Regions from separate parts of the Kocuria rosea genome, predicted to be linked through region 1. Evidence: predicted binding sites of a transcription regulator. Region 1 holds the regulator's gene; the other holds the start of a gene.
What was found. Region 1 encodes HrcA, which represses chaperone genes, less so after heat shock. Its sites were predicted from a motif close to TTNGCACTCGNNNNNNNCGAGTGCNAA; they were not measured.
Positions count from the first base shown of each region.

Region 2: groES (co-chaperone GroES) is a predicted target of HrcA. The motif match lies at 1,265-1,291, and genes of this name have one in related genera.

Region 1 is NZ_CP035103.1:2,055,521-2,059,191, reverse strand. It holds gene EQG70_RS09555 (16S rRNA (uracil(1498)-N(3))-methyltransferase) at 1-559, opposite strand, end outside; gene dnaJ (molecular chaperone DnaJ) at 556-1,707, opposite strand; gene hrcA (heat-inducible transcriptional repressor HrcA) at 1,779-2,786, opposite strand; gene EQG70_RS09540 (DUF3097 domain-containing protein) at 2,961-3,671, shown strand, end outside.
Region 2 is NZ_CP035103.1:1,319,357-1,323,027, reverse strand. It holds gene groL (chaperonin GroEL) at 1-644, opposite strand, end outside; gene groES (co-chaperone GroES) at 803-1,099, opposite strand; gene EQG70_RS06110 (siderophore ABC transporter substrate-binding protein) at 1,531-2,526, shown strand; gene EQG70_RS06105 (ABC transporter permease) at 2,608-3,594, shown strand; gene EQG70_RS06100 (iron chelate uptake ABC transporter family permease subunit) at 3,587-3,671, shown strand, end outside.

The sequences.
Region 1 (3,671 bases):
GGTCGGCGAGGGACTCGTGCGCCTCCTCGTGCAGGACGAGGCCGCGGGTCCCCGGCTCCCCGAGCAGGCGGGCGAGCTCAGGGGTGGCGGACAGGGGCAGCACCTCGGGCCAGGCGGCCCGCCGCGACTGCTTGGCGGCCGCCGCGACGGTGTGCACCCACTTCTCGTGGCTCTTGGCGGCGCGCTCCTTCTTCCACCGCACGATCGAGCGGTCGGCCTGCCAGGGCACCACGGCGTCGACGCCCAGCTCGGTGGCCGTCTCCACGGCCAGCAGGTCCCGGTCGCCCTTCGCGAGGGCCTGGACGAGGACCAGCCGGGGCGTGCGGGCGGGCTCGGTGGTCACCGAGACCACGCCGACCTCCATGCTGTCCCGGTCCCCCGCGCGCAGCTCCCCGGTGGCCCGGGTCCCCGCACCGTCGACGAGCTCGAGCCGCTCACCGGGCGCGAGCCGGCGCACGGTGACGGCGTGCCGGGCCTCCGGGCCGGTGACGGTGAGCGCCGCCCCGGGACCGAGACCGGCGAGCCGGCCCGGCTCGACCTTGAAGACCGGCAGGCTCACAGGTCGGAGAACCGGTCCTTGAGCCGGGAGAAGAAGCCGCCGGAGCCGGCCGGGGAGTTCAGGGTGGTGCCGGTGGACTGGTCCTCGCCGCGCAGCCGGGACAGCTGCTCGAGCAGCTCGCGCTGCTCGTCGTCGAGCGCCGTGGGGGTCTCGACCTCGAGGTGGACGAACAGCTCGCCCCGGCCGCCGCCGCGCAGCCGGGTGGCCCCGAGCTCGTGCAGGGTCACGGTGTGGCCGGTCTGCGTGCCGGGGCCGACGGGCACCTCGCGCTCGCCGTCGAAGGTCTCGAGGGTCACAGTGGTGCCGAGGGCCGCGGAGGTCATGGGCACCCGGACGCGGGCGTGCAGGTCGTCGCCCTGGCGCTCGAACGTGGGGTCGGGATCGACCTTGAGCTCGACGTAGAGGTCGCCGTTCGGCCCGCCTGCGGTGCCGGCCTCGCCCTGACCCGAGAGGCGGATCCGGTTGCCGGTCGAGACGCCGGCGGGGATCTTGACGGTCAGCGGGCGGCGGTCGCGCACGCGGCCCTCGCCGTAGCACTCGTGGCACGGGTGCTTGATGACCGTGCCGAAGCCCTGGCAGGTGGCGCACGGCGCCGCCGTGACCACGGTCCCGAGGATCGACTGGACCTGGCGCTGCACCTGGCCGGATCCGTGGCAGACGTCGCAGGTCTCGGGCTGGGTGCCCGCCTGGCAGCAGGTGCCGTCGCAGGTGGGACAGACCACGGCGGTGTCCACGGTGATCTTCTTCTCCGTGCCGAAGACCGCGTCCCGGAGGGTGACCCGGACGTTGATCAGGGCGTCCTGGCCCTGGCGGGTGCGGGACGCGGGTCCGCGCCGGCCGGAGCCGGCGCCGCCGGCGCCCTGGAAGAAGGTGTCGAAGATGTCGGCGAAGCCGAACCCCGTGCCGGGGAAGCCCCCGCCGAAGCCGGTGTCGGTGCCGTTCTCGTTGCCGGTCGCATCGTAGACGCGCCGCTTCTCGGGGTCGGAGAGGACGTCGTTGGCGTGGGAGAGGCGCTTGAAGTCCTCGGCGGCCTCCGGGCCGGGGTTGACGTCGGGGTGCAGCCGGCGGGCCTTCTTGCGGTAGGCCTTCTTGATCTCTTCCTGGCTGGCGTCCCGGGACACGCCCAGGGTCTCGTAGTGATCGCTCACCGTGGTCCGTTCTGTCGAGAGGTCTGTGGTGGGTTTCGCTGGTGGGCCCCGGGGACGGGGCCCGCGGGGGCTCAGCCCCCGAGGATACGGGAGAGGTAGCGGGCGACGGCGCGCACGGCGGCCATCGTGGACGGGTAGTCCATGCGCATGGGGCCCACGACCCCCACCTTGGACTGCGGCCCGTAGCCGGTGGCGACGACGGCGGCCTCGGACAGGGGGCCCTCGGCGTTCTCCGTGCCGATCCGCACGGCCACCCCGCGGGCGTCCTGCTCCATCTCGGAGAGCAGCCGGAGCATCACCACCTGCTCCTCGAGGGCCTCGAGGACCGGGCCGATGCTCAGGTGGAAGTCCCCGGTGGAGCGGGCGAGGTTGGCGGTGCCGGCCATGACCATGCGGTGCTCGGCCCCGCCCGCCGCGAGGGCGCCGACGGCCTCCGCCACGGCGGCGGCGGCCGACTGCAGCGGCGGGGCGGTGGCCGCGGTCATCACGGCGAGGGCGTCCGGCACCGCGGTCAGGGAGCGCCCGACCACGGCGGCCAGCACCCGGGCGCGCAGCTCGAGCAGCTGGGACTCCTCGAGCGGCGCCCGCAGCACGGCGACGCGCTGCGCCACCCGGCCGTTGGTCGGGATGAGCACCACCAGCACCCGGCCGGCGCCGAGGTCCACGACCTCGACGTGGCGCACGGTGACCCCGGAGGCGTGCGGGTACTGCACGACCGCGACCTGCTGGGTGAGCTGCGCGAGCAGCCGCACGGTGCGCTCCATGACGTCGTCGATGTCCGCGGCGTCGTCCAGCAGCCGCTGGATGGCCCGCCGTTCCGGGCCCGAGAGCGGCTTGACGGCCGCGATCTGGTCGACGAACGTGCGGTAGCCCTTGTCCGTGGGGATCCGGCCCGAGCTCGTGTGGGGGGCCGTGATCAGGCCCTCCTCCTCGAGCGCGGCCATGTCGTTGCGCACGGTGGCCGACGAGACGCCGAGCCGGTGCCGGTCCACGAGGGCCTTGGAGCCGACCGGCTCGCGGAAGTGCACGTAGTCCTCCACGATGGCCTGCAGGATCTGCAGTCGTCTCGGATGGTTCACGTCGCTCCTCCCCGGTTCGTCCACGCCCCCGAAGATGCCCTGGCACTCGGGTGGCCACAGTGCCAACGGCGTCCAGTGTAGCCCCCGTGTCCGACGGCCGGTCGCCCCCGCGGTTTGGTACGCTTCCGGCTGATCCGCGCCGGACGCGCGGCACCGCGACCCGGGAGGACGACCATGAGCCACCACGGCTGGGGGCCGCGCAGCCTCGACGACGACGCCCTCGCCCGCCGCCGGCCGGTCTCCGCGGAGGTCCCGGTCGCCCCGGGGATGATCCTGGAGGACGTCGCGACCGGCTGGGTCGGCGCGGTCGTGTCCCTGGAGACCATCGGCGGGATGCGCGTGCTGGGACTCGAGGACCGGAGGGGGCGGGTCAAGGCGTTCCCCCTGGGACCGGGGTTCCTGCTCGAGGGCGAGCCCGTGGTCGTCGTCGAGCCCCGCCGGGCCCCCGCGGCGCGCAAGCCCTCCCGCACGCGCTCGGGCTCCGTGGCCGTCGAAGGGCTGCGCGCGAGCACCGCCAAGGCCTCCCGGGTGTGGGTCGAGGGCTACCACGACGCCGAACTGGTGGCCAAGGTGTGGGGCCACGACCTGGCGGTCGAGGGCATCGTCGTGGAGCCGCTGCACGGCATCGACGACCTGCCCGCCGCCGTGCGGGAGTTCGGGCCGGGCCCCGGGCGGCGGCTCGGCATCCTCGTCGACCACCTCGTGGCCGGCTCCAAGGAGTCGAGGATCGCCGCGGAGACCATGCGCCTGCCCGGCGCAGCGGGCAACGTCCTGGTGCTGGGCCACCCGTACGTCGACATCTGGCAGGCGGTCAGGCCGCGCACCCTCGGCATCGACGCCTGGCCCGTGGTCCCGCGGGGCACGGACTGGAAGACCGGCACCGCC
Region 2 (3,671 bases), 740 kb from region 1:
GAGTTCTCCATGACCGCTTCCTGACGCTCGGCGTCGGTCACGAAGGACGGGGACAGGTAGCCCTTGTCGAACTGCATGCCCTCGGTGACGTCGAGCTCCACCTCGGTGCTCGAGCCGTCCTCGATCGTGATGACGCCGTCCTTGCCGACGGTCTCGAAGGCCCGGGCGATGAGCTCGCCGATCGCCGGGTCCTGCGCGGAGATGGTCGCCACGTGGGCGACGTTGGTGCCCTCCACCGGGCGGGCGTTCTCGAGCAGGCGCTCGGAGACGGCCTCGACGGCCTTCTCGATGCCGCGCTTGAGGCTCAGCGGGTCGGCGCCGGCGGCCACGTTGCGCAGGCCCTCCTTGACGAGCGCCTGGGCGAGCACGGTGGCGGTGGTGGTGCCGTCGCCGGCGACGTCGTTGGTCTTGGTCGCCACCTCCTTGGCGAGCTGGGCACCGAGGTTCTCGTACGGGTCGTCGAGCTCGACCTCGCGGGCGATGGTCACGCCGTCGTTGGTGATCGTGGGGGCGCCCCACTTCTTGTCGAGCACCACGTTGCGCCCGCGCGGGCCGAGGGTGACCTTGACGGTGTCGGCGAGCTTGTTGACGCCGTTCTCGAGGGACTTGCGGGCGGCGTCGTCGAACGCCAGCTGCTTGGCCATGGGCGAAGAGCTCCTTCTGGGGTGGCTGGGGTCGCCAGCGGGTTTCGGGGTCTGGATCGGCGAAGGGTGCCCGCCGCGGGCCCGCCGGAACAGCGGGGCGTGCGGCGGGCACCCTTCGTCAGGACTGCGCGGTCTGCGCCGGGTCGGTGCGGCCCGGTCTACTTGACGACGACGGCGAGCACGTCGCGGGCCGGGAGGACCAGGTACTCCTCGCCGTTGTACTTGACCTCGGTGCCGCCGTACTTCGAGAAGATCACGACGTCGCCCTCCTGGACGTCGACCGGGATGCGGTTGCCGGAGTCGTCGACACGACCGGGGCCGACCGCCAGGACCTTGCCCTCCTGGGGCTTCTCCTTGGCGGTGTCCGGGATGACGAGACCGGACGCGGTGGTCTGCTCAGCGGCGAGCGGCTGGACGACGATGCGATCCTCGAGAGGCTTGATGGAGACCGACACGATCTCTCCTTGTCTGTAGGGGTGGAAAACGGTGGGCGACCGCGGGCGGAGCCCGCCGTCGAGCTTCGGGCCGATCGGCGCACCGACCGTCGTCGCGGTGCCGGTCGATCGCCTGGCCCTTAGCACCCTCACCCGGAGAGTGCCAAGGCCAACTGTAGGAGCGGGCTGGCAGTCGGTCAAGGCGAGTGCCAGCGCGCCGACCCCCGCGGGAACGTCCGGCGGGAATTAGGTCACGCCCGTATTCGCCAATGATTTGCCTCACGCCCGCCCGACCCTCTAGGTTGAGCGGTAAGGCAACCCTTACCTCGGCCGAGCAGCGGTGCCCTCCTCGACGTCCCGGCGCATCCGTGCGCAGGTCCGTCGCGCCCATCGGATCCCGCCGGCGTCCTCCACCCCGGAGCACGCCGGCGTCCTCTGCACGAAGGAAGACCATGAACCGCACCCAGCACCCGGCTGCCCTCCTGGCCGTCGCCGGTGTCCTCGCCCTCACCGCCTGCGGCACGGCCCAGGGCGACGAGGCCGCCTCCGCGGAGTCGTCCGCCCCCTCCGCCGCCACGGTCGAGGTCGAGGACAACCACGGCACGCAGACGGTCGAGGCCCCGCCGGCGTCCGTCGTCGCCACCGACAACCGCACCTTCGAGACGCTCGCCGAGTGGGGCGTCGAACTGGCGGCGGCCCCGCGCGCCCTCATGCCGGACACCATCGCCTACGCCGACGACGAGTCCGTCGTCGACCTCGGCAACCACCGCGAGCCCGACCTCGAGGCCGTCGTCGCCGCGGACCCCGACCTCATCGTCAACGGCCAGCGCTTCGCCGACTACCGCGAGGACTTCGCCGACCTGGTGCCGGAGGCCACCATCGTCGAGCTCGACCCGCGGGAGGACGAGCCCTTCGACGAGGAGCTGAAGCGGCAGACCTCCGTCCTGGGCCAGGTCTTCGACCGCGAGGACGAGGCCGAGCAGATCAACGGCGACTTCGACGCGGCGATGCAGCGCGTCGTCGACGGCTACCGGCCCGGCGACACGGTCATGGCCGTCACCGTCTCCGGCGGCGAGATCGGCTTCATCGCCCCGGGCAACGGACGCACCCTGGGCCCGCTGTTCGAGATCTTCGACTTCGCACCGGCCCTCGAGGTCGAGGGCGCCAGCGACGACCACCAGGGCGACGACATCTCCGTGGAGGCGATCGCCGACTCGAACCCCGACTGGATCCTCGTGCTGGACCGCGACGCCGCGATCTCCGCCGAGGACCCGGAGTACACCCCGGCGCAGGAGGTCATCGAGAACGCCGCGGCCCTGCAGAACGTCACCGCGGTGCAGGAGGGCCAGGTCGTCTACATGCCCCGGGACACCTACACCAACGAGGGCATCCAGACCTACACCGAGTTCTTCGACACCCTGGCCGACGCCATGGGCGCGCAGGACTGACCCATCGTCCGGACGGCGGTGGCGGGGTCCGCCCCACCACCGCCGTCCGCCGGGCACGAGGCCGGAGGAAGGACTGACCCCATGTCGACGATCGTGTCGAGACCCCCCGCGGCGAGCAAGGGCTCGCTGTTCGACTGGAAGCTGCTGCTCGGTGCGCTCGGCGTCCTCGCGCTGCTGGCCGCGTCCCTCCTCACGGGGGTCTACGACGTCTTCGGCGCCGAGGACGGCGACGAGATGTTCGCGATCACGCGGATCCCCCGCACCATCGCCCTGGTCCTGGCCGGCGCCGCCATGTCCATGTCCGGCCTGGTGATGCAGCTGCTCACGCAGAACCGCTTCGTGGAGCCCACCACCACGGGCACCACCGAGTGGGCGGGGCTCGGGCTGCTGCTCGTCGTGCTCCTGATGCCCACCGCCACGGTCCTCACCCGGATGCTCGGCGCCGTGACCGCGGCCTTCATCGGGACCATGGTCTTCTTCCTCTTCCTGCGCCGCGTCTCCCTGCGCTCCTCCCTCATCGTGCCCATCGTCGGCATCATGCTGGGCGCGGTGGTCGGGTCCGTCTCGACGTTCCTGGCGCTGCAGACGGACATGCTGCAGAACCTCGGCGTCTGGTTCGCCGGCAGCTTCACCTCGGTGCTGCGCGGTCAGTACGAGGTGCTGTGGATCGTGCTCCTGGTCGGGATCGCGGTGTTCCTCGTGGCGGACCGGCTCACCGTCGCCGGGCTCGGCGAGGACGTCGCCACCAATGTCGGGCTGAACTACCACCGCACCGTCCTGCTCGGGACCGGGCTGATCGCGGTGGCCACCGGCGTCGTCACCGTCGTCGTCGGCAACTTGCCCTTCCTGGGCCTCATCGTGCCGAACATCGTCTCGATGGTCCGCGGCGACGACCTGCGCAGCAACCTGCCGTGGGTGTGCCTGCTCGGCATCGCCATCGTGACGCTGTGCGACCTCATCGGAAGGATCATCATCATGCCGTTCGAGATCCCCGTGTCCGTGATCCTCGGGATCGTCGGCGCCGTGGTTTTCGTCTGCCTGCTCCTGAGGCAGCGTCGTCGTGTCTGAGGCCGTGCTCAGCACTCCCGCACCCGCACCGGCCGCGGCGCCGGCGGCCCCCGCCGCACGGGGCCGCGCCGGGGCCT